Regions from separate parts of the Spartinivicinus poritis genome, predicted to be linked through region 2. Evidence: predicted binding sites of a transcription regulator. Region 2 holds the regulator's gene; the other holds the start of a gene.

Region 1 (16,741 bases), on a different contig from region 2:
ATTGCAGTTAGGCTCAGTCGCCAACACTCTGACTAATTCGCAAAGTCAGGTTAATACAGGTAATGGCACCATAACGGCTAATACTAATGCAGCTAACCGGGTTCCTGCTGGTAGCGCATTTATCGCGGTTAATCCATTACAAGTGTCGGGCTTTAGATTACCAAAAGGTAAATACGGTTTATTTACACTGCCAACGGCTACGCCTAAGCATAATTATTTAATTGAAACTAACCCAGCTTATGCGGATTACGCCACTTATTTAAGTTCAGGGTATTTACTCAACCGTTTAGGCTATAACGAAGACAAGATTACCAAACGGTTGGGAGATGGCTTATACGAAACTCACTTAATTCGCCAGGCTATTTTTGCGCAAACGGGCCGACGGTTTATTACCAGTTACTTTGCGAGTGACTACGACCAATTTAAATACTTAATGGATAATGCCGTCGCTTCCAAAGAGCAACTGAACTTAAGCTTAGGGGTCAGCTTAACACCTGAACAGGTGGCAGCCCTGACCCATGACATCGTTTGGCTAGAAGAGCAACAGGTAGATGGTCATAACGTGTTAGTACCTGTCGTGTACTTAGCACAGTCCCGTCCAGGTGAACTGGCCGCAGATGGCTCCCTAATTATTGGGCAAAATATTAATCTGCTCAGTGGTGGTGATCTGAATAATGCGGGGACGATTCATGCTTATAAAGACCTGAAAATCTCAGCGGCTAATAATATTTTAAATACCGGTATTATTGCCGCCAATAATGATTTAACGGCCGTTGCGGGCGATAACATTATTAATAGTCAGGCAGGTCAGATTATTGCTAATACACTCTCTTTGACAGCGATTGATGGTAGTGTCATTAATGATCGTCTGGTTGCTGAGCGTCGTGGTACCTGGACGCGAGGCCATGAATTTATTGTCTCAGATGTTGATCAAGCTTCGGTTATTCATGCCAACCAAGAGCTAAAAATTACAGCAGGTCAGGATATTCTCAACCAGGCTTCTGTGATAAGCAGCTTAGGTAATGCACGCCTGGTGGCAGGTAATAACATTGAAAATACCGCTAAACAACAAAATAAACGCGATGCTTATTTATTCCATAAAGGCCATGAAATTAAAGAAAGTATCCGTCAGGTTGGTTCTAAAATCGATGTAAAAGGCAACCTGGCATTACAGGCGGGCAATGATATTACGGTGGTCGCTAGCCAAGTGAATGCGGGTGGCCAGGTGAATCTAACGGCTGGGAATGATGTGACGGTTGTCGCTGCAGCCAACGAAGACCATTACGATTATTACTATAAAGGCGGTAGTAAGAAACTCACCATTAAGCAGGATTCCGTTCACCACCAAAAAGCACTGATAAGCAGTGGTGAAAATACCACCGTTAAAGCCGGTGGCAATATCCAATTATTGGGCAGTGATATTGATGCTAAAGGCAATGTGGACTTAACCGCACAAGGTGAACTGAATGCTTTAGCCGCTACGGACCAGGAATATTATTACTACGAAAAGAAAAAGAAAGGCTCGTTTGGTCGTAAAAAATTCCAGTTAGATAATACCCTTGATCAAGTCGTGGTTGCTAGCACGATCAAGGCTGGTAACGATTTGACGGTGACTACCGGTGGAGACCAAGAATACCAGGCTGCAGAATTAACGGCAGGTAACACGCTGGCCTTAACCAGTGGCGGCAAACTGAAATTTACTGCAGCAAAAACCCAGCAGGTTGAGCGTCATGAAAAGAGCAAAAGTAGCTTAGTATGGCAGAAAGCCAAAGGGGCGGGCAGCACTGATGAAACTCTGCATTACACCAAGATACTGGCTAAACACCCCATTATTTTAAAAGCCGCTGAAGGGATCGAGGTGGATGTTGAGCATGTTGATAATGCTACCATCGACCAAATGCGTGAACGTATTGTTCAAGCAGACCCAAGCTTAGCATGGCTAAACACCTTAGCTGAACGGGGTGATGTGGATTACAACACCATCAGAACCATTCATGAAAGCTGGGATTATGAGCACTCAGGCTTATCAGGTGCAGGGGCATTAATAGTAGTTATTGTAGTTGCTGCCTTAACGAATGGTACAGGGGCTGGGCTAGTTAAAGCTACTGCAGGAACTTGGCAAGCTGCTGCAGCCAATGCAGCCTTTACCACTGCAACTCAGCAATTTGCTATTGGCACTATCAATAACAAAGGTAATATCGGTGCAGGCCTGAAAAATACTTTTTCTAAAGATAGTTTAAAAAATATTGCCAGCTCAGGATTATCTGCAGGCCTACTCACAGGATACGTTAATCCAGCACTGGGAGTGGATGTCACAGCAAAACTTAATTTAAAAAATATTAGTGACATAAAACAGTTTGTCATTCAACAGACAGCAGAAGCGACAACTAAAGCATTCGTTAATAGTGCAATATACGGTGGTGATCTTGGAGATAACGTTAGCCATGGCCTAGTGAATGCTGCCAGCAATATTGCTTCAGGATTAGCATTTAATGCAGTTGGTGATTTAGCTGAAGAGTACCCAGGGCTGTTACCTAATGGGAGTCCGCAAAAGGCTACACTGCATGCCATTGTAGGAGGCTTACTTTCTGAGGCTTCTGGTGGAGACTTTAAATCTGGAGCAATTGCAGCCGGTGCTAATGAAATACTTATTGAACAGCTGACAAAGAGTAAATGGTTTAATGAAGGTAAACGTGAAGTAAAAGTCGAAGCACTTTCACAGCTCATCGGTGTGACTGCTGCTTCATTAGTTGATGGAGATCCTGAGCAAGGGGCACAGATTGCATTACAAGCAACACGCTATAACCTTTTCTTTCATGAGCAATTGCTTGATGCTGCTGAAGAGATAAAAAAATGTGGTAACAATGATTGTATAGCAGATCTACTTAAAAAGCGTTTGGCTCAGAGTGATGAGCAAACTTTACAGGCGATTCAAGTTTGTGGAGGAGGCAGCCAGGCTGATTGTGCAGACATTATTAGAAATGTTGCTAATAGCAATGGGAATAGTAAATGGATAGACGAGTACTATGCAGCAATACTGTCGGAGGGTACTCCTGAGCAGATAAGAGCCTTTAACCGGTTAAGACAAGAAAACAAAGATTTTGACCAACTGGTTCAGCCTTCAATAATTCAAAAGACAGTTGAAGTGCTCATAGAGCCACTTGCAAATAAATTAGGCTTAACTCCAAAGCAAACACAAGCATTAATTGTTAGTGCCAGTGGTACGCTCCTAATTAGTAAATTAAGATCATCGGAGAATTCTCGAAGGCAAAGAGTAGATAATGATAGCAATAATCGAATAAACTCAAATAATAACCAGGAAGTTGAGACTGCAAATTCAAACTCTCATACTACTTCAAGACAACAAACAACTCAGCCAGAAATAAGAACCTTTACTGCTGGCTCTACAGGAAATTGGAGTAGAGAACTTAGTAACCCGCGTCCAAATACAGTTTATCGAATAGATGGAAACTCTTTCCAAACAGATAGCCTAGGAAGAACTATTGTTGTTGATATTCAAGAACTTAGACTTAACCGTACTGATAGAAACAGACATCAGCAACGAGTTGCAGGGCGAAATTTCAGAGAAGATGATGATGTAGGAGGACATTTACTTGGAGCTCAGTTTGGAGGGCCTGGAGAAGGTATTAATATAGTTGCAATGAATCGACAGTTAAATGGTAATAGTCATGCTTTAGGACGATTTGGGCAACTAGAAACAGAATGGGCCAACCGAATTCGCTCTGGAGAAAGGCTTGGTGTTACAATTAGACCTATTTATGAAGGTAATTCTCTTAGACCTGTAAGGTTTGACATTACGGAGACTGTTAATGGACAAGTTCAAAGCAGAATTCGCTTGTTAAACCAACCAGGAGGGTAAGAATGAGTAATGAAGAATTTGAGCCGGCAGCGAGGCTTTTGGAAGAAAATGCACCAAATGATTGGTGTAAGCTATGCGCACATTATAGGTATCATGACGGACTTATGGATATAAAAGTATTTTTCAAAAAATCATTGCAAGAAGACTGGAGTATATTTGATACTGGTGGTTTTGACTTAATGGATTTTTTTGATGAATACCGCTCTAAAACACATCATCTAGCAGAGAATCCTTGGAGCGGTATCAGAGTTACAGTTGATAAAACAAGGAAAATTGAGGTTGATTTTGAGTATCATAAACAAGATATTTTTAGTCGATAGATATTACTCTATAGATACTTCATACTGACCTTCAGGGCTTATTGTTATTGTCATGGTTCCCCAGTCCTGTCCTTCTGCAGACATAATTTCTTTGAGCTCCTTAGCAGCATTCATAGGAGCTATAAAGTTTATAGGCTTAAAGGAATTTTTACTGGAGTTGGAATTGGTAAAATAAAAGTTAGACTGGATTTCATTGCCGGTTATCTCTACCTTCATAGAAGCACTTTTCCAATTACTAGGTAGTGACTCAAACATACATTCACATATGCATTGAAATAGCTCTTCTTTAGTATAAGCCATATACATACTCCTGTGGAATATAATGGGTAGTATTACTAAGAGTTTAGATAAAGGCAAGTGAATGTACTTGTTTTTCGCAGACGATAAGTTGAAAAATGCAATATCTAATTACCTTATGCTTCATTTGGCTTCAAACAATCATCTGTTACTGATATCTCTAAAGAAGTCTTAGAGATGGCGCTACGGGATTTGTTAGGATACTTTTGGGTCGAGGTTTACATGTTATTGATGTTGTAAATAAGAATGGGAAGATATTTATATTGACACTCAAGCAGGTAAATTTGTAGACCTGAAACCTGGTATACTAGTTTTATTAGCTATTCCATAGAAGTTTTATGAGTAATATTACTTTTGAACATGCGCAAATGCTGGCTTGGAATCTTGTTAAGAATAGTTTAGGTACTTGTACGGGTAGTTTGCTTAAAAAGCATTTTAGAGAGGAAGAGTTTGGGTGGATATTTTATCCAAATCAAGAGCTAAACTTTCCTGATAACTCTATACTTAAAAATGAGTTAATTGTTGTAACAAAGAAAGGTACCGTTAGAACTATAGTTGACCTCTCCGATAACACTAAGAAGATGGATCAATATATTATTCAGTTAAAAAAATATATTGATCTTAATGGTGAATAATCTCGTGAAGTTGGGGCAACAAATATGATGTTAAAAAATATAAATGACAGCCAATCCCAACTAGCCATAAATAACAGACAGGCATACAACAATCCATAACTTTCTACATTAGTAAAATTGACTTTGAGTTGGCGCGAGATGATAAAATTGATTTAGATGCACTTTGCATTAAATATGGTGTCAATTAGACTCTTGTCCACGACTCTTGATTTAACATAAGAAAGTTTATGCGAAACTCACCTGTAAGTATTTACAGGTTATAAATGGTCTTTGATTCATTGTCTGATCCTTGGTTTGATGATACCTTTCCCACGCCTTGCACCAGGCCATAACTGGGACAAGGCATCTGCTGGGAGTGCTGAGCCTCCTGGCTTTTACCTGGTTTGCCCAAAGTCCCGCTTTTTAATTTTGGCCATTCTGCCATCAGGATGATGAAAGACTAATCCTTCAATATTTTGATGTTGTAACCACGCTTTTAACTCGTTAAAGGTGCGAGGGGCATCGGCATACTGTTCTGCATCAGAATGCTTGAACAATACATGACGTTCAAAGCCTTCAGGGTTTCCCTGTATTTTGGGTCCCAACAGCTCATAGGTACCGTCAGGCATGCCTTCTTTAAAAGCCTCTTGATACCATTTATTCTCATTTTCAGCGAAATCGACAGGAACCCAACCAACCGTTTTACCGGTCACCTCATCGTAGTCGGCTAATACAAAATTATCGGGCTTGGGTTTGCCTTTTTTGACCTCTCGCCGTTTATATAATTTGCCACTTTCTATTAAACAGCAGGTGCCGTCGTATTTTTGTGTTGCAACCCCTTCGCCAGCAAAAACCCAGTCGCACTCAGAGTGGGCTTCCTGTATTACTTCGCTCATGTTATCAGGGTTTCTTTTAAATATTGTGGGTGTTTTTTTCATATCGGCCACTTAGTGATTAATGTTCCATTGGAAGTCATGTTGAGATTAATTGGCATACACTCAAGCTCGCTATAATCAGCTAAAAAATTGCTATTAGTCGGATTCAGCAGTTGTTTCATTACATTGAGCAACCCACTCATAAGCCAGTGATAATATACAAATCTCAATAACCCCAACGATTAGCCAAATAAGATCGTAAACAAAATCCAAATAATAAGGCAGAAATGGTAGATAGCTTATTATTTGACTTGTCAAAATCGGCAGCAAACCAATTAACACAAATAACCGTAATTGATGGTTAGCTGATATACGCCATGCCCATCGCAACGACTTTTGCTGGTCTGTCGCCGTTGCAGGCAGAATCAGGCTCCATCTAGAAATACAATAAGTAGCCGGTAGCATCAAAATAGCCATTATCGAGCTGAACGGTAAATGATTTTCCGGTAACAACGTAAATAGATTATAGCTAATTGCCATCGCAGCGCTATATATCACTGAAAAACCAACAAATATTAATAAAAACCTGGTTTCTCTTTTAGTCCATCTTAAAACGGGCGTTGATTTAATCGCTTCATTGCTGAGCAGAAAAACTCGATGACAGCCAATGGCACTCAGCACAAATGTCAGGCAGTAAACTATATAAATAAACAAATACAGTATAAAACTAATTTCAGGAGGGTGAGGAATCAAATAATCCATTAAAATCATTAAAAAAATAAATGGAATCCCTAACCGCAATAAAGCCGTTATATTCTGAAAGGGAGTTTTTAATCCTTTTAAAAAAATTTCTTTTAAAGGCAGGGGTTTATTTACTTCAGTCAATTGTCTTCAACCATAATAAGCAGATTTTAAGAGGGTGAATAATATACATGTTGACCCAATGAGTAAATCAGACTGATCACTGCGCGATCAATATTAACTGGATTTGACACCAATTAGATACCTGTATACTGTTTATATGCACAGTATTTTGTCGGTTGTTGAATTAGCATGTATGCGCTCACGGATATGAACTGCTTTTATGTAAGCTGCGAGCGGCTTTTCAGGCCAGATCTGGCAGGTAAACCCGTGGTAGTGCTCAGTAATAATGATGGGTGTTGCGTCGCTCGATCCCCAGAAGCCAAAGCCCTAGGGATCAAGATGGGTGAGCCTGTGTTTAAACTGCAAGGTTTGATCAAACGTCATGGCATTACGGTGTTCTCATCAAACTATGCGTCATATGCCAATATCTCCAATCGAGTAATGGCTGTCCTTGAGCAGCTATGCCCTACGGTTGAGGTTTATTCCATTGATGAAGCATTCCTTGACCTAACAGATATGGCTTGTGAGGCGTCCTTAAAAGGCTATGGGTTTAAGGTGAAACAAGCCATTGCCCAATACTGTGGTATACCCGCGTGTGTTGGAATTGCTCCAACTAAAACCCTAGCAAAGTTAGCCAATCATGCGGCTAAGCAGTATCCAAGTACAGGTGGTGTGGTTGATGTCTGCTCAAAAAAGGTTCAAACCCGCTTACTACAGTGTATGCCAGTTGATGAAGTCTGGGGGGTTGGTCGACGCTTAAATCAAAAGCTACGAGCAATGGGGATTAATACAGCCCATGACCTGGCAAACTATCCTGAAAAGCTACTTCGACAGCATTTCAGCGTGATGTTAGAACGTACAGCCAGAGAATTAAACGGCGAGTCTTGTATCGCGTTAGAAGAGCACCCTCCAGCAAAGCAACAAATTGTGTGTAGTCGATCATTTTCCAAACGGGTACACAAGTTGAAAGAGTTAGCCGAATCTATCAGTTGTTATATGACCCGAGCGGCGGAAAAACTCAGGCAACAACAATCCAGAGCCCAGTTAATCAATGTGTTTATTCGGACCAGCCCTTTTGCTGATACTCCACAATACAGTTGCGGTGCTTCCCTGCCCTTACCCCACCCTACGAGTGATACCCGGGTTCTGGTCAAAGCTGCTAAAATGGGGCTAGAAGCAATTTATCAACCAGGGTTTGCTTACGCGAAGGCTGGAGTTATGCTCTCTGATATCAGTGTGTCTAGCTTTAATCAAGCAGACCTTTTCACTCCTGAGATTGATACACAAAAATCACAACACTTGATGAAAACAATTGATCAGATCAACCGTCGTTTTCCAAAAGCCTTATTTCTAGCGAGTAATGGTACCCAACGAGGCTGGCAGATGGCCAGACATCACTTGTCTCCAGACTACCTTACCAGCTGGTCTGATCTACCTAAAGCCAGATTATAACAGCCGTTATACTTCACTATATGACCAAGGAAAGAGTGAAATAAATAATGTGCGGGCAATTTGGGTTGGCAGATAGTTTTAACTGGGGCAAGTTTACAAAGCGACTGAATTTACAGGATATTAACGACCCAGCATCGATAAACCTACGGTATAAAGAAGCATTCGTACCTACCAACACTGTATCCATTATTACTCACCAGGACGGTTATAAAGTAAACGAAGCCATTTGGTGGTTATTGTTAGAAGAGGCTGAAACCCACTTTAAAGCAAATGCAAAATATGCAACATTCAACTCAAAATCTAGCAGGCTAATTACAAGCCCTGTCACTAAAAAAGCATTTAAGCAAAGTCGCTGTATAATCCCAGCTACTCACTTTGTTGAAGGTGATGGACCACAGGGCAAACGCTATTATCATTTACTCAAATCTGCTAGCGGTATGATTGCGTTCGGGGGGCTATACCGTGAATGGACACACTCTAAGACAGGTGAACACTGCTATTCAGCTTCAATCATCACTTTGCCAGGACACCCAAAACTTAAGAGTATTCATAAAAACTCACTGCCGTTAATGTTACCTCTCGACCAGCCTGAAATAGCACATGATTGGTTAAACCCAACAATACAAGACCCACAGTATTTTGAATCACTTCTACAGCCAAGGTTGCATGAGTCATTACAGGCCCAGCCAATAGAAAGGCCTGGTCATCCCACACCTAATGGTGACCAGTTTAGTATTAAAGCTGACGGGTAGACGAATAATTGATTTAATGAGCCTATGGTGTAGGTAAGGTTTGAAAAATTTCCCTTACCACAACTCGATAAAAGAACCCTCAACTTATTAATGCTTTGAGTAATCTGCATGGGCCATAGAGCTAACTATTTTCTTGTTGAAGAAAATAAAACATCCATATTTTATCATCATTGGGGAGCAAAATCGTTGCCAGAGGACTTCTTCTGGGGCTTTGATCCCAGTCTTAGCTATTTAGCAACGTTAGAGTCAGGGGAAGAAAAGTTGCTTGATGATGTATGGTGTGAAGGAGCAATTTGCATTAAGCCTGAAAGCCGAGAGCTGATACTATTTGGTGGTGAGGATCTTTATTATGATAAATCATTGCGCAATGTCTTTTTATCAATGATGTCTATCTCCTGGGCTGAGTGGCGTATTAAATGGGCAAAAAAAGGAATTATAGATGTTATTCAGCTATCCTCAATGTCTCCAGAAAGCGTCACCTCAAATAGTAATACAGATGAAGACAGTGATGACCTGACACAACCTGAAGCTGATACTTTTGATGGTGAGTGGCATGAGTGTTTAGTTTTAATTCGCTCAGAGAAAGACTTGATCACAACCTCAAAAGACTCTGCTCAACGTGTTTTATCAATAGGGCCAGGCTTGTTGGATCAGCTATCAGAGATACTTCCTAGAAGTATCATTCGAGAGGGGGACGATGATTTTCCTGTCTCACAGTTATTTATAGACACAACCTGCAAGACAATTCATATTTGGGAAGAATATGAAGAACTGCCTGATAGAACAGACTTACTAAGTAAACTATGGACAGGCTGGCAGGTTCACTCACATCCTGGTGGTTTCTATGAGTTTTGTCAGGTGGCTGGCATCCCCTATTTTGAGCATAGTCGTACCAGAGAAGAATATATAAAGGAGATCCGCCACCTATTGCTCCAAGATTCAAGCTTTGATCCTGAAGAAGTATTGCAAACAATAGTAAAGCATGTTCATGATGAAGAAAATTTCATTGAAAAGCTCAAATCAAAGGTAGTGAATATTTTTATTAAAAAGGAACCTAAAATACAGGTTCATCCTAGTTTCCTACAAAAAGACAAACCCCATCTTGAGAAAAAAGCAAAAATGGAGCTATTTTCCGCAGTAATTGACAAGTTTATGAGTGATATACCTGATTTAGAAATAGTGCTGAGCGCTGATGAAGACTGGTTTAAAAATGGGTTACCTGAATTGATACAGTCCTCTAAATAAAACTTCAATGATCAAAAATCGATCGACTATACAAAGATTAAGTACTAACAAACCTATGAATAATATTGAGCTAAAGCAACAAATTTTAAGCGTAGTAAATATGGCTATGCAACAAAGTTTTAATCGAGCATTAAGTGCCTTAGAAGATGCAAAAGCAATCGATACTAAAAAAATGCGAGAGCATTATAGTGGTTTTGGTTCCAAATACTATGATCTTGTTACCGAGCAAATGAAGTTTACAGAACAACAATTGGAACCTATTATCGATGCAATTATTCAGTCGAGCCAAGGTAATCGTTAGTTCTTATATCACTCTAGTTTCACCACAACATATTCATGATAGATTCTATAAAAACAGGTTAATTTTTGATTAAGGATCAACCTGTTTTCTTGCGAAAAAACAGCTACTGTTGACCTCAATACGCACAAAATAAATAGAAATTTAAGTGCATTCTATTATAATAGAAAAAGTTGTTCGTTTTATTAGTTACTGAGTAGGCACACGGAAGCAATGATTACTAAAGTATTAAGGAATTTTTTTCTAGGTATTCTAGCTACGGTTTTGATTGGTAGTCTTAGTTACTATATACGTTTGAAAATGATCGAGAAATCAGCAGAACACTTTATAACCAAAAGTCAAGAATATTCAAAACAAGTACTTGAACAACAAAGATCAAACCTACAGGCAAAACAACGACAAGCAGAACATGACTATAAGAAAGCTCAGGAAGAGCATGCTTTTAATGAGGCCTTTTATGCGTGGTATACTGAACCAGATGGCTGTGACAACTGGAAGTCTGACAGTCATATGGTTGAGTGTGTTAACCACAAAATAAATGCTAAAAATACATTTAAATCGATTTATCAAAACAATTAAGTTATTTAGTTAGGGACGCTAATGAAAAGGACACTCTTTTATTTGCTCTTAGTTTCAATGAGCAACTATACTGCTGCTGATACGCTAAGTGATCAACAAATTAAATCACAAATAATTCAACAATCTATTCAATCATACCCTGGGAATTGCCCTTGTCCTTATAATCGAGCCAGTAATGGAAGTCGCTGTGGAAAACGTAGTGCATGGAGTAGAGCGGGAGGTTATTCCCCCTACTGTTACCCTTCAGATGTCTCAAATGAAATGGTCAAGCAATATAAAGCTAAGCAAACATCCTCAACTAATAACAAATATTGATCACTTAATTAATATGACTAGCCTCACTATTAAAGCAAATCATAGCACTAGACATTAATCAATCAGTTACCTTAAAGCCATTCTGCTAAAGGTTTACTATTTCTGCCCTTGCGCTTTTAACCCTCCCCTTTTAATGTACTGCTTTTGTTTCTAAGTAAGCCATTGAAGATGCAGTCATGGAAGTAGGAGTAATAGCAGGTTTACCTCTAGCCGCATTGGGCGAGGGTTTACGCGCTTTTTCTAAGTTGAGTGTTACTTATCATGCATATTGACTAGTCTTGTTTAAATATAGACTCGTTGTACAGCAGTATTTTCAGACAGTAGTTAAGGAGCGCCAAATCACATGCGTTACCGTATTAAGTTTTTAAACGGCGCTATTTACGAGTTTCATAGAAGCTTTGATGAGCCTAGTGAGGGCTATTACCCTAAAGGACTCCTAGGGGAACATGAAATACGTCAGTTTTTCCGGCGCTGTATCAGCCATTCTAGTAAATCAACTGATGGCTACACAGATGGGCGCACGATCATGGAGTTTTTACTTGGTCTGAGTCTGTCGGAAAAAGAGCTTGAAGACCGTTTTGTAGAAGCCGTCGAATGGAACCAGATTTTCATTTACGGCAACCAAGAACCTCCACTCCTCCCAATGGTTAAAAAAGCAAAGCAGGTCAGCCTGGATAGCTTGGCTTATAAAGCTATTGGTGACATAGCCAATGAATCTGAAAATAAGCAAAAAACTCTTGAACTTGAGCTGTTTTACGACGATTTAGAAAAAACGCCTGCAGGCAAGACTCCTTTCAAGATCACTTTCAGTAACAATGAATGTATTGCTGGTGTTTTGGATGAAAAAGGCTGTGCAACCATTCCAAATGCACCAGATTTACCGGCTCAGGTTACATTTGGTGATGAGGCGGCTTTTAATGAAGCTGCAAACTCAATCATCGGTGCTTACCAACAACTTGCTTTTGTATTGGATGATGCAGCCAGACAGATTGGCAAACATATGTTAGCGGTGGCGCGTAGCCAACCAAAAGCAGAGGAACCGCCAGCTGATATCAAAGAGGCTTTTAAACAAGCTGTCGAAAAGGAGTTAGCAAAATATAAGGCCAAAGCAGAAGAGTATGATCAAAAAACTTTTTTACAGAAGACTTGGGAGCAAGCCAAATCAGTAACTACCGGGGTTAAAAAAGGCTTTACTGAGTACGTGCCAGATTTAGGCGAATTTGGTGATTTAATGGATGCAGTTGATCTTGATGTAACTGATCTAGTTGATGCAATTGCGACAGGTAATGTAGATGAGTTAGAAACGAAGTTCCAAGCCTGGCAGCGTGATAATAAAGGATTTGCAAAAGCCAGCGAAGCAATGGAAATGCTGATACTGCTGCTATCAGATGAGAAGAGCAGAGAGTTAATTGCCAGCATTCCATTTAGAATATTGCAAGTACTCCCACCTGACGAAGTGACTGAAATACTGAGTTCTCAGGCAACTCAAACAGGTATTGATGCTACGATTGTTGCTGGCGGAACTGCTGCAGGTGCCCTTGCCGGTGGTGTAGGCGCTCCCATTGCAGCTGCTACATTACTTACAGCGGCTGCAGGTCGAAAAGGGGGGAAATTAATTGAAGCCATAATCAATATATTAATGGCGATAGCTGAAAAAATAAAAAAACTATCTGCTTATCAATGGGGCGGCACTAGAAAATATCAGCAGAAAAACCAAATTAAGCATATTGAAGAAAATAAATCCTTTAATAAAGGAGAGAATAAACAAAAGGCTGATGAAGCTGAGAAAGAGAATAAAAAATACAAATGTGAATGGAATAAGTGTAAAGGCAATCATGAGAAAAAAATCAGATATCCAAGCAATGGCAGTGTTCAAAGAAATAACACTTATGACTCTGACTGGATACGTGCAGGCTTAGAGCCATGGGTGTTGTATGGTCCAGGCCGAAACAGTTATGCTACTCTGGCTGACTATAAGGATGAAGCCCCTAATGCCAACTATACTGCTACAGCAGCAGCTATGATATACCCTGAATACCATACTCAAAAACACCATTTAATATCTGTTAAATTATTTGAATCTGTAGACGAACTCAGTAGTAATGCAAAGTTAATTGGCTATGATGTAAATCACCCTAAGAACGGTATTTGTCTTCCCTCCTTCATGGCCGATATTGTACAGCACGACTTACAGCTCCATCGAGGTAGACATAATAAAAAACTATATGATTTAAAAGTACTTCCTTACCTTATGAATATTAGGGATGACTGTTTGAGTTACTGCCAAAAAGATATTAAGGGAGATAAGCGGAAGCAGAAAGACCTAATAAGTGATTTGGATGCACTAGCAGGGAAGGTAAGAGCTAAGGTTGTTAACTGGCAATATTTGCTATCAAGCAAGGCTCTTAAGCGCCGTACAGAAAGTAATGATCGGTATGAAAAAGCCATAAAGAAAAAAAGTGAGGAATAGTAATCGTGTATTGGATAATGGCAACAGAACTTCAAGATGATGATGAGATTATTATTTATAGTACACCTCCCTATATTAAAAATAATGGGTTGAATTTCTCTCGTGGTGTTTATGATCCTAAAATATATCCTGAAATCGAGTTGACTTATACTAAAGATCCAGGCGAAGTATTTACTGACAACCTTGCTGCTATAGGGTGTAATGGATTAGTTATTAACGAGAAAATTAGGCAGAAAATAAAAGAACTAAATATAAAAAATGTACAGTATTTTGACCTTAAATTAATAGACAAAGACACCCAAAAAGAGAATATAGACTATAAAATAGCCAACGTTATAGGGACTGTTAATTGTTTAGATTACGATAATTGTGATTTAGAGTTGTCGAGTACGGGCTCTATTCTCTTTATTGAAAAACTGGCTTTTATTAATCTAGATGAAGATAAGCTCCCTGAAATCTTCCGGTTAGGAGAATTCTTGCCGCTTATTGTTGTAAATGATCGTATTAAGCAAGCATTTGAGGCAGAAGGTTTTACAGGTTTTGTTTTTTATAAGCCTGAAGATTACTCATAGAAGACCATATGATTTAGAGTAATTAATGATGAAGTATGATAGCGAATACTACATTGCTAGAGAGGCTTGTATGACAGGGGTTATGTTTAAGCGTGTTGATAGCTGGAATATTGGCAGTTCGTTTGATGATTAACAATATAGAGAATGCGCTAAGAAAATTTCTATTTAAATATAGTGAAGTCGATTTGCTTGAAGTCATGATTGACACTGGCGCTGGAAAAGAAAATATAAGCCTTGAGAGAGGAGGGATGAATATAACTCCTTACCTAAATCTCTGGGCGTGTAATATCTTTGAAGGAGAAAGCTTTTTTGATGCCATGAAAGAGGTGTCAGAACATGATGACTGGGGTTTTTTGGAGGATATTACTGATCAGGTAGGCAGTAACTCTTTCAACATTTCACTGACCGAGTTCTACCCAAATTGGCCAGAACAAGTAAAGCAAGGTGATAACAAAGTGATTAAGCTACTTGGGAAGAATGCTAAGTATTTATCCAATGATACAATATTCATTTTTCATCATGTTTGGGATTGGCCTGCTATAGACATTCGTACTGGACAAGAGTTGTACATTCCTATGTAAGCCTTTCATGCTAAGTTGAATTTCTGTTACCCCGTAACACCCCTGTACCCCTTGCGCCGCTTCTCCTTAACTAGTTTTTCTTGAACGGCGCGGGCTTCTTCATAACTATCAAATGTATCAATTTGCACTTGTCCATTTGTACCAATCTTGCCCCATTGCCTGAGTAGCGACCACTTCCCGAACAAGTCTTTCTGAATCAGCAATGTATAGAATTTGTGTGATTTTTCATCGCTTAGTTTTAGGTGAATCATCCTGATTACCTGGCCGTCATGTGGCTGAAAGTAAAGCAGGGTAGAGGGCTGATATCAATACAACGATTACATCACAAGTATTTGTTGAAATAGTATACAAATAATATTGAGCGGTTAATATAAAACCTAGTTTATCTTCCTGGCTTTTGTAGGCCAAGCCTGTGCTGTAAAGGAGGCTTTGAGTATGAGAAGAGAGGTTGTAAGTAAATCAACTGTGTTAAGCCGGCTTAAGGATAGCTTGAAGGTTTGTGCGGGACTAACTGGTTTTACCTTGTTTTGTAATTGGTTGAATCCCTATTTACACCCTTTTTTCCAATGTGATGTAGCGCCTATGATGTTGGCTATGTTGCCAATAATGTGTTCATTAATCATTCTTTTTTATGCTTTGGGAATTTTTCGAGATGGAGTTCATCTCTCTTCAACAGAGGAAAAGAGGGGAGATAGAGCAATATTATTTATAATAATCTCCTCCTTAGTATTAGCTTTTCTCATGGGAAGGCTGTCTTAGTAAGTAGAATACATAACAAACCAACGCTACAGCCCTTTATCTATGGGGTTCTTTAATTCTAATGTGACGAAGTATCATATATTGATAGCTGACTAGTTTTTATCCACAGAAATGGTGGATAAGGCTGTTGATATCCCGTTAGTCAAAATTAAAACCTATATTTTTTAAAACAGTTTATACTGTTTAATGGCCGCGTACCCTGAACGCAGTTGACTGCTTATTTTGTATAAATATCAGGGTTAAACAGGTAACTATATTTATGCAAAGCTTTATATCTGAACTCCTCACTCCAAATCATATTCATGTACAACCAATCAGTGCCACACAAGCAAAAATTACTCTAGAGCCATTAGAGCGCGGCTTTGGACACACTTTAGGTAATGCCCTTCGTCGAATCTTGCTTTCCTCAATGCCCGGTTGTGCAGTTGTTGAAGCAGAAATTGAAGGAGCATTACACGAATACAGTACAATAGAGGGTGTTCAAGAGGATGTGATTGCCATACTGCTGAACTTAAAAGGTCTAGCGGTAAAAATGCATGGTCGCGATGAAATAATTCTTTCGTTATCAAAAAAAGGGGCTGGGATTGTCACGGCTGGTGATATTCAGCTTGATCATAGTGTAGAAATAGTTAATCCAGAACATATCATTGCCCACCTAAGTAATACTGGAGAGCTTAAAATGAAGCTCAAAATAACTCGTGGCCGTGGTTATGTTCCTGTAGATACATCTAAGGCCAGTGAAGATGAAAGTTGCTATGTTGGTCGTTTACAACTAGATGCTGCATATAGTCCAGTGAATCGGATATCATTTACCGTGGAAAATGCTCGTGTTGAACAGCGTATAGACCTTGATAAACTTGTGATTTAT
Region 2 (16,741 bases):
CAGGGAGGGCTGCGGTTTTTTGTTGCAGCCAATCCTGAAGCTGCTTGACCAACTGATTGTTATTTTGTGTTTCTGGGTGGGCTAAGCACTGATTGATTGCTGCAAGCAATGTTACTTCAAATAAAAACCGATGGGTGTCAGCCATCACCTTGCCTAAAGCACTATTACGCTCTGCAAGCTTTTGGGTGAGTGGCTGGCAGTGGGTAATAGCAAGTACATCAAATAGGTCTAGCCGTACATCAGGTAGAGGAAGCTTCAGGGTTCGTTTATCCAGATTTAGCTTAAGTGGAGCTGGTTGAGGTGATTTATTATCAATAGCCAGGGTTCTGGCAATACGACCGAGGTAGTTGTCCATCATGGCTTCGGCACTGGGCTGCTGGTTGCAACTGGATAGACACAGTGCAGTGAGCAATAACCCAATTGTCATTAATAACCTGTTGCACAAATTACAGAACCATTGTGTATTGTTTTGGACTATGGATATTTCCAGAATAGACACTGGTAGTCGCCTTAGAGCATGCAGCGATTCAATAAGTCACAGGCTTAAATCAGCTCGGTCAGAGAAAACTGGTCGTTATTTAGTGTTAGACCAGGCTGATAGTGATTTAATAATTGTTCAGTAAATAATTGGGCGCGCTTGGGTAGCCCTACTTCTAAATAATTGAGGGTTTCTCGAAAAATAGCCTGCTTAAAGGCGCTGGTATCAATAGGAGGGCCGGACAGGTTATCGGCACTAATAAAAAAGCGGATGCCAGCCGCTTTAGAAAAAATCCACTCCAAAGCTTGGGGTTTGCTTTCGACTTGCTCAAAAGCTGTTTGCTGTTGCTGGGTACGACCATCTGGCTGATACCAATAGCCATAATCCAACAATAAACGGCGTTGTGGGCCTGCAATACACCAATGGGCTATTTCATGAAGGGCACTGGAAAAGAAACCATGGGCAAAAATAACTTGGTGATAGGGACTAGTTTCAGACTGAGGAAGGTAAAGTGGCTCATTATCACCTTTCACTAATACTGTGTTTTCACTTTGCTGAAAGCATTGGTTGAATAGTCCAACTAAATCATCACACTGATGTTGAGCTAACTTAGGGGGTGTGTTGGTTGTTAATTGTTCAATACAGTCGTTCATGATGATGATTGTAATAGTGGCGTTGGCACAACAGTAAAACGGTCGGGAATTATAGCACATGCGTTGGCAGCTGGTATATTTTGTAAAAATGGTTAATTATTTCACTATTGCAAAATTGCCTGAATAAAAATAGTGAGCACATCGATATTATTAGGGAGTGTACTATAGTTGTCTAAAACCTATCCTGAAGGTTGCAGGTATGAGCAAGCAAACAGTAAAAGCGATGTGCTTTTTGGTTTTATTTTATTTTGCGCTGGGGCTTGTATTACTTGCTTTTTTATTAGTTTATCTTGATGGCGTAGATGGAATTTTTCCTGGTTTAATCAGCGGTATTGTGGGCTATAATCTTTTAGAATATCTGGATGAAATCTAGCAAAATATAACTATGCTGGAATAGATAACTATTGAGATTCTTATAAGTTGTGTCGGTAATGCTATGAAAAAATCTTCAATTATTGTGATTTTCATAGCGTTGTTTACTCATATAGCTGTTGCTCAACCGGTTCACATTTGTAGAAATGGGCCAGAATATGCACCATATGTTTATTGGGAAAGAGTAGCTGGTAAACCGACTAAAACTAAAATCATAGGTGCGACAACTGAATTTTTACAGGAAATCTTTAGGATAGTTGGTTTGAAATATACCCAGGAGCTAATTCCATGGAAGCGCTGTTTACATGAGGTAGCCAATTATGGAGAGTTAAAAAAATATGAAATGTTTACTGATGGTTCATATAGTGAAAAAAGAGCAAAAAAATACTATATAAGTACTCCTATTTACAAATTACACGAAGGGCTTTGGTACTCAAAAAATAAATTTCCAGATACGCTTCCGGTTATTATACCAAAAGATCTTAATCGCTTTCGACTGTGTGGACTTGCTGGCAATAATTATGATTGGTTGCTTGAATTAGGCGTTACTAAAAGGCTTGACACTGGTACCATTGACTTGCCCAGTATTTTAAAGAAATTATCAGCAGGTCGTTGTGATTTTTATTTCAATTCACTAGAGCCAACATATGGTGGTGAGTTAGTTGGGAAATATACTATTCCAAAGGATATAGTAGGTGTACCTTTTCCTGGAAAAAGAGAGCTTACTATGCATCTATTTATTGCCAAGAGTTCCTCGCGTGCCTATGAACTATACACAAAAATTAACCAAGCAATCCTTTTACTTCAATATCAAGGAATAGCTGACCAGATCTATAAAAAATATACGCCAGGTGGTACAGGATTGTGATTGGTTATCTATACAAAGGTAGCCTGCCTATAAGATTATTTTACTGTATTAATCTGTTATTCATTTTATTAGCTGAAACTGCTAGTGCGCTAGAAAAAAACAAACGCTGTTTTTTTCGGTATTGGATTTTAGTGCAAATTATGTAATGAAAGCGGTTTGTCAACATCTTGGATTAACTATTGAAAATAGGAAATATCCTGCAGAACGAGCGTTAATAATGGATTGATAGAGGGAGAAGTGGCTTGGTGCTTACCCAATTCTTTTAGCTGATTTAACTGACCTTAAAATTTTACTTGTCTGATTCCGATATAGTACCAGTTCTGACAAATTCTATTAACTTTCCAGTCTCTAAATTAATAAGCCTATATCTTACACTCTATTGTTTTACTTTTAGACATTATTGATCTACTCACTCACATAATATTATAGGTATTAACCGCAGTTTACCCGTTGTTTGCTACTTAACTAAATAAGGTATAGCTGGAAATCTATAATGTGGCATAAATAGAATGCCTCTACCCTCAGATACAGCCTGTTTATTGAGCGAATCGACTATGTCACTTTATGATTTTCTAGCTATACAACTGTGGTATAAGAGAGTTATTCTTACATGTGATATACCCTTCACGAATGACTTCTAGGTTTATTATCTTCACTCCTAATCACCAAGGATGGTGTGAATGCAGTTAATGCATGGAGCATTCGTATTGGGTATATTTGTAATGTGTTATAGAGACTGAAAGTTTTATAACATATGTATTTTATATATTGATCTAAAATGTTTCGTTGGTATAACATGAGTCGTCTGAACTGTTTTATAGGTTGTTATTGATGAGCTAAAGAAACCGTTTTCCCTCCATTGTCTTCATCATTTGTTTTATAAGGCTTGTATAGTCTATTTAGTAATGTTTAAAACAATTGTTTTGTTCGTCTACTCTTTTTACTTAAGGATTCATGCAATATGAATAAATTTGTGCTGCTTAGTGCTCTAGCATTATTAGGCGTGTCGGGTTGTGCCAACGTATCACTTTTTACAGAGCAGGACTCTACACCGATCGTTGTCAGCCCTAGTGATGATCGAGCCTATCAAGTTTTAACATTAGCAAATGAAATTGAGGTTATTTTGGTATCTGATCCTCAACTGAAAAAGTCGGCTGCTGCCTTAAGTGTTGGCGTTGGGTCAATTCAAGATCCCATGTCTCAACAAGGGTTAGCCCATTTTCTAGAGCATATGTTATTTCTGGGTACAGAACGCTATCCTGATACCAAAGGCTATTCGGAATTCATGACCAAACATGGTGGTGCGCACAATGCTTATACAGGGCTTGATATCACCAACTATATGTTTCAAATAAATAATGATGCTTACGACCAAGCATTGGATCGCTTTTCTGACTTTTTTAAAAGTCCCAAGTTATACCCTGAATATGTAGAGAAAGAAAAGAATGCAGTGAATGCAGAGTGGTCAATGTCTCGTGAAAATGACTATGCAGGTCAATTTAAGTTATCCCGCAATATCTTGGGAGACCATCCAGCCAATCGTTTTTCCACCGGAAATCTAGAAACACTTTCTAATAAATCAGGGAGCAAGCTTCATCAGGAGATGGTCGATTTTTATAATAAATACTATTCTTCTAATATTATGAAGGTGGCTATGGTTTCTAACTTACCATTAGCTGAGATGGCCCGTTTAGCCAAACAACATTTTAGTGGCATTAAAAACAAGCATATTGAGAAGCCAAAGGTAACCAAAACAATTAATTTGCAACAGGCGGGTGGTAAGCAAATTTACTATCAATCCAATGAAGATGTGCGACAACTGGTGCTTGATTTTACAATACGTAATAATCAAGCCGATTTTGCCAGTAAACCAAATAAGTTTGTGACTTATTTATTGGGTTCAGAAATGCCTGGTACCCCAGGTCAGTTGTTGAAATCAAAAGGATGGGTATCATCTTTTTACGCGGGCTCGTACCCCAGTAGTTATGGTAATTATGGAAGCTTATCCGTCAACATTGAGTTAACTCAAGCAGGGATGAAAAATCGGGATAAAATTGTTGCTATCGTTATGCAGTATATTGACTTAGTCAAGCAACAAGGAGTCAATGAAAAGTATTTTCAGGAAATTAAAACATCGTTAGATAATGAGTTCAGATTTCTAGAGAAGTTTGATGATTTCATGTATGCGGCATTTCTTGCAGAAGATATGCAAAACTATCCTCTGCAAAATGTGATTAATGCACCGTACTATTATAAAACATTTGATGAAAATGCAATCGAGTCTGTTTTAAATCAGTTAACACCTGAAACATTGAATGTGTGGTATATCAGTAAAAATGAAAAAACGGATAAGCAGCTACATTTTTATAATGGTAAGTATAGAATTGAAAATATCTCTGCTGAAACTATAGCAGGTTGGTACGATTCTACTAATATGAAGCTCAGCTTACCCTCAGTTAATCGAATGTTGCCTGAAACATTTGCTATTAAAAAAGTCAGTAAAAATAATAAGCCAGAACTAGTAGTTGATAATAAAGGTATTAAAGTCTGGTATCTTCCAAGCCAAGCCTTTAAAGAACAGCCTAAAGGATCAATTGATGTTTATTTTAATAGCTCGCTAGCGCAAAATAATATCAAGTCGACTATCCTTTTATCTATCTGGTCTGATTTATTTCAACTTCAGCAAGCAGAGCTCATTGAAGAAGCGAATACAGCGGGAATGCAAGTGTTTGTACACCCCGAAGCAGGTGGGCTGTTATTATCAATCAGTGGTTTTACAGATAAACAAAAAGACCTGTTGAGTAAAGCACTACAAAATATTCAGGTTGAGGTCGATGAACAACGCTTTTTACAAGCAGTTGATCGACTTACTCGAGAAGTTGAAAATGAGAAAAAACAACTTTCCGTTAGCCAGGCCTTTAATGCATTTGGCCAGCTGATTACAAAAGATTCTTGGGATAAACAAGCGTATCTTCAGGTTGCATCAAAGCTGACAAGTAAGGATTTACAAAGCTTCATTAAACAGTTGCTCAGTCAAAATCAGGTAAGAGTGTTTGCTTTTGGTAACTACGATAGTCAAGATATTAACGAGATGGCTGCAAAGTTGAAGCGCCTATTACCTGATAACCACAAGATCACAGAATATACGCGTAGCAAATCCTGGGAGCCCAAGGAAGGTCAGTTATTTGTTGTGAAAAAAGACATTGAAGTTAATGATGTAGCAATCATTGATTTACAGTCACATTCAGAACCAGGGTTAAAACAACAAGCCAGAGCGAGAGTACTAATTGATCATTTTGCAAACTATGTTTTTGATAAATTACGTACTGAGGAACAGCTTGCCTATGCTGTGGGAGCCATTGCCCCCACTATTGATGAATATGCAAGTGTGGGGTTGTATATTCAAACACCGGTCAAAGGACCAAAAGCCATTCAGTTAAGGCTTGATCAATTAAAGCTTGAGTATCAGCAAGAGTTGAATAAGTTACCCGAGGCGGCTTTTAAGCAGCTTAAAACCAGTGCGTTAGTGGCACTGAAAGAAAAACCAAAAAACTTGAGCGACGAAGTTAGCCCATTTATCAGTGACTGGTATGATGAAAATTATCAGTTTAACACTAAAGCGCAATTGATTGCTGAGATAGAAAAGGTAACCTTGGATGATATCAAGCGTTTTTACGCAGAGACTATGGGTAACCCAAAAGCACCACGCTTGAATATTCAGATGAGGGGTAAAAAGTTTGCTAACCAACCATTTGCCAGCTTTAAAAACCAAACTGAAGTAAAAAGCCTGTCAACATTTCACCAAATGATTTCTTATCAATAAACCTGCCTTGCTTCTCTGGTTATCTAATGGATAACACCAGGTGATAACTAGAGAAGGGCATATCCACTGCTGCAAGAGCTGCGGTCGCTACTTACATTAAAATAAATGTACTTGAAATAACCTTGTTTGCAGTTTACTTCATATCGGACAACAGTTTTGGGTTGGTGACCAGTTTTCTAACACCATGGGCATGGTCTTCTTTGAAAACGTTATCCTTACACCATTCGCCCAAATTATTGATATCAACTTTTGTGCAAAATGGCCGTACACTCCAGGTTACTTGAAAAGGTGAACACTTTTGTTCGGTAAACTTGGGACCGGTGGTAGAGCCTAAAAATTCTACCGGTTTACCCGTATTGTTAGGTAAGGCTTTGGCTTGGTGATAGCCATCTTCCATATTACCGTCATAAACCAAATCATTAAAATTGAGGGAAGAAGAATCATTGACGACAGTAAATACCTGAGATTCAACGCGAAGGTTCGGGTTGGAACAGCTATCAGATAGACAAGAAGTTAAGTCTTTACCTGGTTTTATATCGCAGGAAGTGTACACCCAGTGGACTTCAATAGTATCACCAGGTTTTAACCCCTTGCATACTTCATTTTTAGGTGGGGCTAACTCTGCTGAGGAAAGTGACTTGCTTGTATTACACTGATAACCGCCACCATGACCATGATCGCCTTCCCCTGCATATATGGAAAAGTCCTTTGCTTTATGCTCAGCATTATTGTGAAAATGAATGTTGCATAGGTTCATACTTTCATAGCGGGGAGCCAAGCTAAATAGTCTTTTGTTTTCACCCGCAAGTTGATCGATATCTCTTGGCGCTTGAGGGCCAAACCCTTCGCAGGCTGAGCCACTCGCGTCACTGATTACGACAGCAGGGAAGCTACTCATCACACTAACCAATAACGTTAACAGAAGTCGATGTTTAACTGAGACCATTTATATTCCTCCATAGTTTTTATAACAAAAAATCGCAACACTAGTAGTATTGGTTTAGTCATGATGCACTGCTATTAGCAGCTAACCTGTCGCTGGTTAGACTTACACTTATTACAGCTACTGTATTTATAGGCTCGATTGCTAAGGAGCACACATTAAAAAACTATGACATATTGATATGACTCAAAAATTAACCTCTGTTTTATGGGATAGCTTGATAATGAAGGCTAATCGAGGCAATAGCTGAGGCTTATCGGAAGAGAAAATACCAAAAAGAAAAGCCAATATCAGAAGATGATTAGTAAATGAAATCTAGGCAAGAGAAGGAAAATAAAAATATTGAAACTCGTTTCAATAAATTAAAAGAAAAAATTATCTCACATAATGAGGCGGTTGTCAGAATTACGTGACTACTATTGCTAGACAATACTATTTGATAGTGTAAAGCAACTGTTTTACTAACGTTGTCTGATATTAATTACATGACAGTTACCTTCTTGTGCGGCAATATCTAAAGCCGCTAAGGTTGGCTCATCTAATTCTGGTAGCCAACTGACAACAGTATGACTTTTGCCTAAAGTGAGTGCCTGCAAGGTTAAGTCTTTGATAGAGCTTTCATTGCTGGCAGTAAGAAATAAGACCTGTTTATTATTAATATAGGCATCTTGAAGCCACTTTAAGGTCATGTTGCGATATTGTTTGGAACAGACGACGGTTAACCAGCGTTGTTTTTCATGATGGCTCAACTGTGCCAACATAGGTGGAATAAATGATGTCAGTGGAATACGGGCAGAAGATAAAATAATTTCTGTAATATGCGTAAAGCCATTGTGGTCTGTCGATAAAGGGAAGTGATGGGGTTGATTTGGCGTGCTATGGTTGGGTTTTGAATCATTGTCACTGCCATTGAACTCCATGGGTATATTTCCTATTTTATTATCAAAACGAATGACTGTAAAAGAAGGGTGTCAGGTGATGAGCGACAGCAGCATTCTTTATAAAATAAATGAAGATTGTTACTGCAAGTCATACAATAATAGACTTGTCTCATCTTCTATTATGTTAGTTAAGCGACGATAACAACGTCTAAAAAGTCATTCGAAAAGAATATTGTCATGTTCGTTAGTTACAGCTGAAGTGTATCACTGACAAAAAATCCATATCTTTGGCCTAATTCACTGTATTTACCATCTTGGGGGTAGATTGTGGATCAGAGTTGATAAAAAGATGTAAAACTGCAAATTAAGTCGCTTTTTTAAGAAAAGGTAGTAGCTATTAGATAATTAATTTCCCCTTGGGTAATTTGGAGCATATATCGATGGTTACCCAGGGGACCAAGTTATTTTTTTTCAGCTTTCGTATAAAAGGTTAGTGTCTAATGACGCCAACACTAATTCCTTCGATTGTGAAATTTTCGCTATGTAAGTTCACTTCGATAGTATTGAAGCTGCTATTTTCTGGATGCAATAAAACGACTTCTCCTTTTCGTTCAAATCGCTTAACGGTTACTTCATCATCAATTCGAGCAACGACGATTTGACCATTATGTACATCAGTTGTTTTGTGAACGGCTAATAAATCGCCATCGAGAATGCCACAATCCTTCATGCTCATTCCTTTAACTGTTAAAAAGTAATCAGCACGAGGTTTAAAAAAACTAGCCGGTATCTGGCAGTAGTTGTCTATATTTTGTTCGGCTAAAATGGGGAAGCCCGCAGCCACTTGCCCGACTACAGGAATACCTTGTTGGGTTTCAGAGGGGATCCGAATACCGCGGGAGGTGCCAGCAATAATTTCGATAGCACCTTTACGGGCAAGGGCTTTGAGGTGTTCTTCGGCAGCATTGACAGAACGAAATCCTAGCTGTCGAGCAATTTCGGCTCGGGTGGGAGGAAAGCCGGTTTCTTCAATATGGTCTTTAATAAATTGAAAAATTTCAGCCTGGCGAGCAGTTAATTTAGCCATTGAGATGGCTCCTTATACCTATTTGAATACTTACTAATTTAATGAAATAACGGCTTTTTATAGCGGCTGTGGTTTTATACAGTTACTGTGATTATATCCAGTTTGGACTGACCTTCAACTGTTTTCAACTATTTCGGTCCCTTTTAAGGGGTGTTTCCTTACTTAGCAGACGTTAATTTTACTTGCAGGAAAAAGTAAAGCCTGCTTGACTTGTATACGTATTAAACGTATGTTCAAAACGTTTGAAGATTACAACAGGCGGCTAATATAAAGCGAATATTTTTTAGTTGGCTTGCTGCCTGTATCTAAATACAATTGGTCCTTAGCTTCGATGGGCACTCAGAACGGCCCAGAGAATCAAGGCTTTTTTAAGAAATGTTAATTGGCTATGGCGCAATCAGAAACTGTTGAACGAATACTAGATGCTGCAGAAGCGTTATTTGCAGAAAAGGGCTTTGCTGAAACGTCACTGCGGACGATTACCAGTAAAGCAGGTGTTAACTTAGCAGCAGTTAATTACCATTTTGGCTCTAAAAAAGCATTGATTCAGGCAGTATTTGCCCGGTTTCTAGAGCCATTTTGCAAAAAACTCACGGTTAGGCTCAACGAATTTGAAGCATCATTAGCAGAACAGAAACCGACACCTGAACAGCTACTTAATTTGCTATTTCAGCAAATACTATCTGTTGAAGCACGAGGAAAAAATGATCTTTCTGTGTTTATGCGGTTGCTGGGATTAGCGTTTAGCCAGTCTCAAGGGCATTTGCGAAAATATCTTGAACAAGTATATGGTGATGTATTCCGACGCTTTGTGAGTTTAGTGGTGCAGGCGTCACCTGATTTACCGCCGGTGGAAATTTTCTGGCGAGTGAACTTTATGGTGGGATCTGTCGCATTTACTATGTCTGGTTTAGATGCGTTGAGAGACATTGCTGAAAGTGAGTATAAAGAACATACTTCAGTTCCTGCAGTCATGAAGCGACTCGTGCCATTTTTAGCCCATGGCATGAAAGCTGAGCTGCCAGCAGCCAGCCTAGAAGTTTAGTTAGCTGCGCATAAATTAGTCAATTTGTGGCTTGCTAATTTATGGTGAGTTAATTGGTAGCTAGTGAATATGTATAAGCCCGTTATTTATGTCTCTATTGCTGAGCAAACTCTCAGTGTGTGCGATGGCAATCAGTTAATTACTCGGTACTCCGTTTCTACTGCTGCTAAAGGGGTTGGTCAGTGCCAAGGAAGTTTTCAAACACCCTTGGGGCGACATATCATTCGAGCCAAAGTAGGGGGTAGTTGCCCTCTAAATGCTGTTTTTGTAGGACGACGCTTTACTGGTGAAATATATAATGAGGCACTGGCCAAGCAATTTCCTAATCGTGATTGGATTTTGACGCGTATTTTATGGTTAAGTGGCCAGGAGCCTGGTGTTAACCGGTTAGGAGCAGTCGACTCCATGCGACGTTATATTTATATTCACGGCACCCCTGATAGTGAGCCAATGGGAATTCCTGCCTCACACGGGTGTATTCGAATGCGAAATGATGAGGTTGTGGAGCTGTTCAGTAGCGTGCCCGTCTATACCCAGGTAATCATTGAAAACGAGTAATCGCCATCTATTGGTTAATCCTATGTCAGGTAATGTCATTGTAGATTTAGCAGGAACAACAATAACAGACGACGAACGTCGGCTATTAGCGCAGCCTGCTGTTGCGGGAGTGATTTTATTTGCCCGTAATGTTATTGATCGCCCGCAAGTGATACAGCTGGTGCAGTCTATTAGCGCAGTTCGGTCAGATTTATTAATTACTGTTGACCAGGAAGGTGGAAGGGTACAGCGCTTGGTTACAGGCTATACTCAGTTACCCGCTTCCTGTCGGTTGGGTGAGCTGTATCAAAATGAACCTGAGCAAGCCTGCCAGTTAGCAGAAGACTTAGGATGGTTAATGGCCAGTGAGGTGATTGCATCGGGGATCGATTTAAGTTTTGCGCCGGTTTTAGATTTAGGCTTGCCTATCAGTCAAGTGATAGGCTCTCGTGCCTTTGCTGAGCAGCCTGAAACGGTTGCGACGTTAGCTCGTCGTTATTGTTTAGGTATGAAGCAGGCGGGTATGGCAACGGTGGGTAAACATTTTCCAGGGCATGGCAGTGTGGCTGCTGACACTCATCACTCGATTGCCTGTGATGATCGCCCTTTTGCTGCGATTAAACAAGCAGATATGTTGCCTTTTAACAACTTAATTAAGCAACAGTTGTTAGATGGGATAATGCCAGCACATGTCTTATACCCACAAGTAGCGGCAGAGCCCGCTGGTTTTTCTCATCATTGGCTAAAAACAGTGTTAAGAGAGTCTCTGGGTTTTACAGGCGTTATTTTTAGCGATGATTTAACTATGCATGCTGCCAGTCAAGCAGGTGACTACCCTTCACGTGCGGTACAAGCACTTAATGCAGGATGTCAGTTATTACTGGTTTGTAACAATCCCGAAGGAGCACAGGCTGTTGTCTCTGCATTAAATACCCATTCTGGAGTAGCAGTTAATATTGAGCAGTTGAAGGGACAAAGGAAACTCAGCTGGGCTGAGTTATTAGAGCATCCCCGCCGATTAACAATACACTCTCAGCTAGAAAATCTATAGAAGAAGAAAGAAAACAAGGCTATTTGTTCATGGAAAAATTGCTGGACTTTTTAAACTTTACTAAAAGCCAGGAGACTTGGGTTTATCAGGTTTTTATCGTTGTTTTTTTAACCTTATTCGCTAATTTTATTGCCCGTCGTTTACTTGCCCGTTTACATCAGCAACTGACTAAAACCCGAACGATTTGGGATGAAACCATTGTTGACTCTGCCCAAAAGCCTTTAGCTGCCCTTATTTGGGTGATTGGTTTTAGCTGGGCAGCCGAAATTGTTCATAAAGTGTCGGATGCCGTTATTTTTCAAGCGATTGATCCAGTTCGTGAAACACTGATTATAGGCCTGATTGTTTGGTTTTTAATTCGTTTAATAAAAGCAAGTGAAACTCAATTAATTGAGCCCCGAGAAGGGAAAAAACAGGCAGACCCAACTACCGTGCTTGCCACTGGTAAGCTACTGCGGGCAGCCGTTATTATTACTGGTGTATTAGTGGTATTGCAGTCATTAGGTTATAGCATTTCTGGTGTTTTAGCCTTTGGTGGGATTGGTGGTATTGCGGTAGGTTTTGCAGCCAAAGATTTATTGGCCAATTTCTTTGGTGGGCTGATGATTTATTTAGACAAGCCTTTTAAAGTGGGGGATTGGGTTCGTTCACCTGATAAAGAAATAGAAGGGACTGTGGAATATATTGGTTGGCGCTTAACCCATATTCGAACCTTTGATAAACGACCGTTGTATATTCCTAATGCAACTTTTGCCAGTATTTCGGTAGAAAACCCTTCCCGTATGCTCAATCGGCGTATTTATGAGACCATTGGCTTACGTTATGACGATGCAGATAAAATCAAGCCTATTATTGCTGCGGTAAAAGTTTACTTAACTCAACACCCAGAAATTGAGACTAACCAAACCCTTATTGTGAACTTCAATAGTTTTGGGGCCTCTTCTTTAGATTTCTTTATTTACTGTTTTACCAAAACCACAAACTGGATACGGTTTCATGAGATTAAGGAAGAAGTACTATTAGATATTATGGAGATTATTACCAAACATGAGGCTGAAATAGCATTTCCAACCCGTACGCTGCATGTAGAACCGGTTAATGTAAGGAATGTCAATGCCTGATATAGCGATTATTGGAGGAACAGGGCTAACCCAATTAGCAGGGCTAACGCTTATTGAGCAACAATCTGTTGCAACTCCTTATGGGGAACCATCTGCTCCAATTAAAATAGGTCAGCTTGCTGGCCAGCAATTAGCTTTTTTAGCCCGGCATGGTGACCCCCACCAACTAGCGCCTCATCAGGTCAATTATCGAGCAAACCTGTTCGCCTTAAAAACACTGGGAGTAAAGGTTATTTATGCGGTTAATGCTGTAGGTGCAATCAATGCTGCTATGCCGCCTGCCCATGCAGTTATACCAGATCAAATTATTGATTATAGCTATGGGCGAGAGCACACTTTTTTTGCTGATGAGAGAGCCGTCGAACATATCGACTTTACTTATCCTTATTCAGACTCCTTGCGCCAAGCATTGCTAGTTGCAGCTGATAAAGCCGGTATTCAATGTACAGATGGTGGTGTCTATGGTTGTACCCAGGGGCCTCGGCTGGAAACCAAAGCAGAAATTGATAAGCTAGAGCGGGATGGTGTTGATATCGTTGGTATGACGGGAATGCCTGAAGCAGCCCTGGCTAGAGAAGTAGGGATTGAATATGCCTCACTAGCGTTAGTGGTGAATATGGCAGCAGGGCGTTCGCAAGGGATTATTACAATGGATGATATTAAGCAAGCCCTGGAAGAAGGTATGGGAAAGGTGTTAACAATTTTAACCCATGCAATAGCAACGTAACCTGGTTTATTTTCTGCTGCTGGGACGTTTATTTTTTATTCATCTTTTAGCAGCGGGTGATTTTTAGGTAACTGCCGGGAAATCCACAATGCCAGTTTATGGCGCATATTGGGTTCGTTATCCTGGCCTTTTGCCAAGGGCTGGATCAAATTGTCGTGTACTAATAAGCGATAAATAAAAGTGACTTTCACTTTTTGTGGATCAGACTCGTCTACTTGGCCAACCCCTCTTTTTTCTGCATAGATAGCCCCAACCCTGAGGGCTTCCTTGACCAGGCCTGCTTCATTTTTGAGTTTTTTCATTCTTAAATCCCTTCACGTATGACCAGTATGTAAGCACCGAACCCTATCCAGGAAAGCACTAATAATGCCCATGGTAACCAATGTTGTTTATACACAACAACTTCTTTGACTTCAACGGCTAGGTTGGCACTCTCATGCAGTTTGGCTGTGGTTTTTTTCAGCTTTTTATCCAACTCTCTCGCTTTGGCTTTTTGCTGTTTTTTATACTGGTCAATTCCTTTCTGAATACCCTGGGCGATTAGCCTGGTTTGCTCTTTAGTTTGGCCTGGTTTTTGAGTGCCGCGCGCAATTTTCATAGCCTCGTCTTGAGTGGCTTGGGATGTCTTATTTTTTGCTGAATATTTAGCCATTTTAAGTCAGTTAACGTATAGCGTAGATTGTTATCGTGTATCTGTTAAATTGATGAAATCAGCATAACATGAAAGTTAGCTGGTTTGCCCGTTAGACATAGTGGTTATTAGATATAGTGGTTAGTTGATGCCTTAGCCATGAGGTTAAAAAATCGATAACCAATTTGATGCGTTTTATATGGACTTTATCTTTGGAGTAAATTAAATAAATACTATTGTCTAAGCGGTTGGGTGTGATAGCAAAGCGACTTAATAAACGAATCAATTTCCCTTCTGATATTGCTTGAGCAACCCCTAGCTGGGGTAATAAGGCAATACCGCCACCACTTAACGCACAAGTATAAATTGCTGCAGGATTATTGGTGTGTAGCCAGGCATGTTGGAGACTAATACGATGCAGTTTTTTTTCGTCTTTCAAGAACCAGCTAGAGTGAGGCTGAGTAAATCGATAAGCTAATAATTGATGGCTGAATAAGTCTTGGGGGTGGTTGGGTGGCTGGTGTTTTTCCAAATAATCTGGTGCTGCTACCAGCCAGTATTCATTCTTGGCAATTTCCTTGGCAATAAGGCCAGAGTCTGCTAAACGCCCAAACCGCAAATAGATATCATGTTTCCCTTCATTGGGGTCCAATAATTGGTCATTACTATCCAAGCTAATCGTTAACTCTGGGTGACGTTGGTGTAAGTTTGACAAAACAGGGGCTACAAAGTTTGTACTCAACCACCAGGGTGCAGAAAGGCTGACATTGCCACTGACTTGCTGGCTTTTTTCTTTCAGGTTATCTCCTAAATCATCAAGTGAGGCCAGTAACGGTGATGCTTGCTCAAATAAGCTGAGACCCGCTGCGGTCATTGCTACTTTACGAGTGCTGCGGGTTAACAAGGCTACTCCCATGTCTTTTTCTAGCTCGGCAATATGGCGAGAAACAGAGGAGCTAGACAGGTTTAATTGGGAGGCGGCTTTAGCAAAGCTGGCATGATGGGCAACTGCTAGAAATGCCCGTAAGGAGTCTAGAGAGCGGATCATTATTGCAATTTTTCGAATAATATAATTGAAAATAACTGATTAATAAATGAGTGTGGAACAATTAGTATAGCGCTGTCAAGTTGTCTAGGGGATAACCCAAAGGAGCTAATATAATGCAGAAAGTACTCATCATTAATGGTGCCGAAGAGCGCGCTATTGCCCCAGGAAGATTTAACGAAAGTATGTTGGCAGTGGCGCAAGCGCTGTTATTACCTAAAGCAGAAGTAAAAATCACTCGGGTAAAGGATCATTATCAGGTAGCTGAAGAGCAAAATAAAATTTTATGGGCTGATACGATTATTTTTCAATTTCCTGTTTATTGGTTTAGTGTGCCATCAAGCTTGAAAAAATACTTTGATGAAGTTTACGCTCATGGCCTGTTTTTTGGCAACGCTAAACGGTATGGGGAAGGGGGATTTTTAACAGATAAACGTTATTTGTTGTCTACAACCTGGAACGCACCTGCTGAGGCTTTTTCATATATTAATGGGTTATTTGAGCATACTACACCTGACGATTTATTAGCATCAGTACACTTTACTCAACAATATGTAGGAATGAAGAAGCTACCAAGTTTTGCTGCATTTAATATTGTTGCTCAACCAAGCGTTGAGTATTGGCAAGAATGTTGGCAATCCCACCTTAAAATGCATCTGTTAAACAATTATGAGGATTGAGAGTAAAAAAGTATATAAAAATAGTGAATTATAATTCAGTTAAAAGCAGTTTATGATAGGTTGCTTATTTAGATAAAGCTATTTTGTAAAGGTTGGCAAATTAACAAAAAATAGCTTAAAAATGGCAAAACATGTCTTTCTTTTTGAGGTAGGATAAAAATAAGAAGATTAAATAAAAACAAAGAGGATGTGTCGATGAAATTAACAATATCAAAATCTGTATTATCTGTAATGGTGTTGCAGATGTCGCTACACCATTCTGCTGAAGCTACTGGAAATAATGGATCATTTCCTTATTGGATCACAGATGATTGGTTTTCCAGTTATACAACAGGTGATGATCAGTGTGCTGCTACTTTTAAAGGGCAAGCCAACGGATTAGGGACAGCCAATTGTGATCAACAATATCCCTTTATCTGTAAGCATAAATACAACAGTAATGACTTAAAAATAACCCAGCGTGCTGAAAAATGGGACATGGGTCATCAAGCCTGTAATGATGAGTTTGGTGATAATTATCAGTTTGCCATTTATGCGGATCGCGAGGAGTTTGAAACTGTTATTGGCCTTCAAGCCAATCAGTGGAGCTGGGTTAATTATTTTAAAACTGCAGATGACCGACGCCATCGAAACCCACTAGATCACCGAGGAGAAACCTGGACATCTCGCCCATTTATTTATAGCCATTGGGCATCCAACGAACCGAATCGAGATAATGGTTATTGTGTGGTAATGGGGCAGGGTAATTACGAAGGCTATTGGTATGCGGATAATTGTGATAATCAACATCAAGTGATTT

What was found. Region 2 encodes LexA, which represses DNA repair genes until DNA is damaged. Its sites were predicted from a motif close to TACTGTNTANNTANACAGTA; they were not measured.
Region 1: a site for LexA is predicted at 6,998-7,017, ahead of ORQ98_RS26325 (Y-family DNA polymerase). Genes of this name have one in related genera too.

Annotation. Positions count from the first base shown of each region.
Region 1 is NZ_JAPMOU010000067.1:3,401-20,141, forward strand. Features, by position in the region: partial or broken gene ORQ98_RS26295 (DUF637 domain-containing protein) at 1-3,880, shown strand, start outside; gene ORQ98_RS26300 (immunity protein YezG family protein) at 3,883-4,200, shown strand; gene ORQ98_RS26305 (hypothetical protein) at 4,204-4,500, opposite strand; gene ORQ98_RS26310 (hypothetical protein) at 4,836-5,132, shown strand; gene ORQ98_RS26315 (hypothetical protein) at 5,507-6,049, opposite strand; gene ORQ98_RS26320 (hypothetical protein) at 6,143-6,871, opposite strand; gene ORQ98_RS26325 (Y-family DNA polymerase) at 7,040-8,302, shown strand; gene ORQ98_RS26330 (SOS response-associated peptidase family protein) at 8,350-9,054, shown strand; gene ORQ98_RS26335 (hypothetical protein) at 9,163-10,299, shown strand; gene ORQ98_RS26340 (hypothetical protein) at 10,400-10,600, shown strand; gene ORQ98_RS26345 (hypothetical protein) at 10,811-11,176, shown strand; gene ORQ98_RS26350 (hypothetical protein) at 11,198-11,491, shown strand; gene ORQ98_RS26355 (AHH domain-containing protein) at 11,835-13,961, shown strand; gene ORQ98_RS26360 (imm11 family protein) at 13,979-14,533, shown strand; gene ORQ98_RS26365 (hypothetical protein) at 14,659-15,114, shown strand; gene ORQ98_RS26370 (WGR domain-containing protein) at 15,141-15,365, opposite strand; gene ORQ98_RS26375 (DNA-directed RNA polymerase subunit alpha) at 16,133-16,741, shown strand, end outside.
Region 2 is NZ_JAPMOU010000026.1:13,687-30,427, reverse strand. Features, by position in the region: gene ORQ98_RS18305 (DUF3080 family protein) at 1-427, opposite strand, end outside; gene ORQ98_RS18300 (elongation factor P hydroxylase) at 544-1,191, opposite strand; gene ORQ98_RS18295 (hypothetical protein) at 1,331-1,504, shown strand; gene ORQ98_RS18290 (substrate-binding periplasmic protein) at 1,568-2,371, shown strand; gene ORQ98_RS18285 (insulinase family protein) at 3,333-6,194, shown strand; gene ORQ98_RS18280 (delta-class carbonic anhydrase) at 6,328-7,140, opposite strand; gene ORQ98_RS18275 (SulA-like leucine-rich domain-containing protein) at 7,599-8,057, opposite strand; gene lexA (transcriptional repressor LexA) at 8,509-9,105, opposite strand; gene ORQ98_RS18265 (TetR/AcrR family transcriptional regulator) at 9,494-10,150, shown strand; gene ORQ98_RS18260 (L,D-transpeptidase) at 10,220-10,708, shown strand; gene nagZ (beta-N-acetylhexosaminidase) at 10,695-11,738, shown strand; gene ORQ98_RS18250 (mechanosensitive ion channel family protein) at 11,768-12,859, shown strand; gene ORQ98_RS18245 (S-methyl-5'-thioinosine phosphorylase) at 12,852-13,586, shown strand; gene ORQ98_RS18240 (DUF5062 family protein) at 13,622-13,888, opposite strand; gene ORQ98_RS18235 (DUF2956 domain-containing protein) at 13,891-14,238, opposite strand; gene ORQ98_RS18230 (LysR family transcriptional regulator) at 14,330-15,265, opposite strand; gene ORQ98_RS18225 (NAD(P)H-dependent oxidoreductase) at 15,379-15,942, shown strand; gene ORQ98_RS18220 (S8 family serine peptidase) at 16,138-16,741, shown strand, end outside.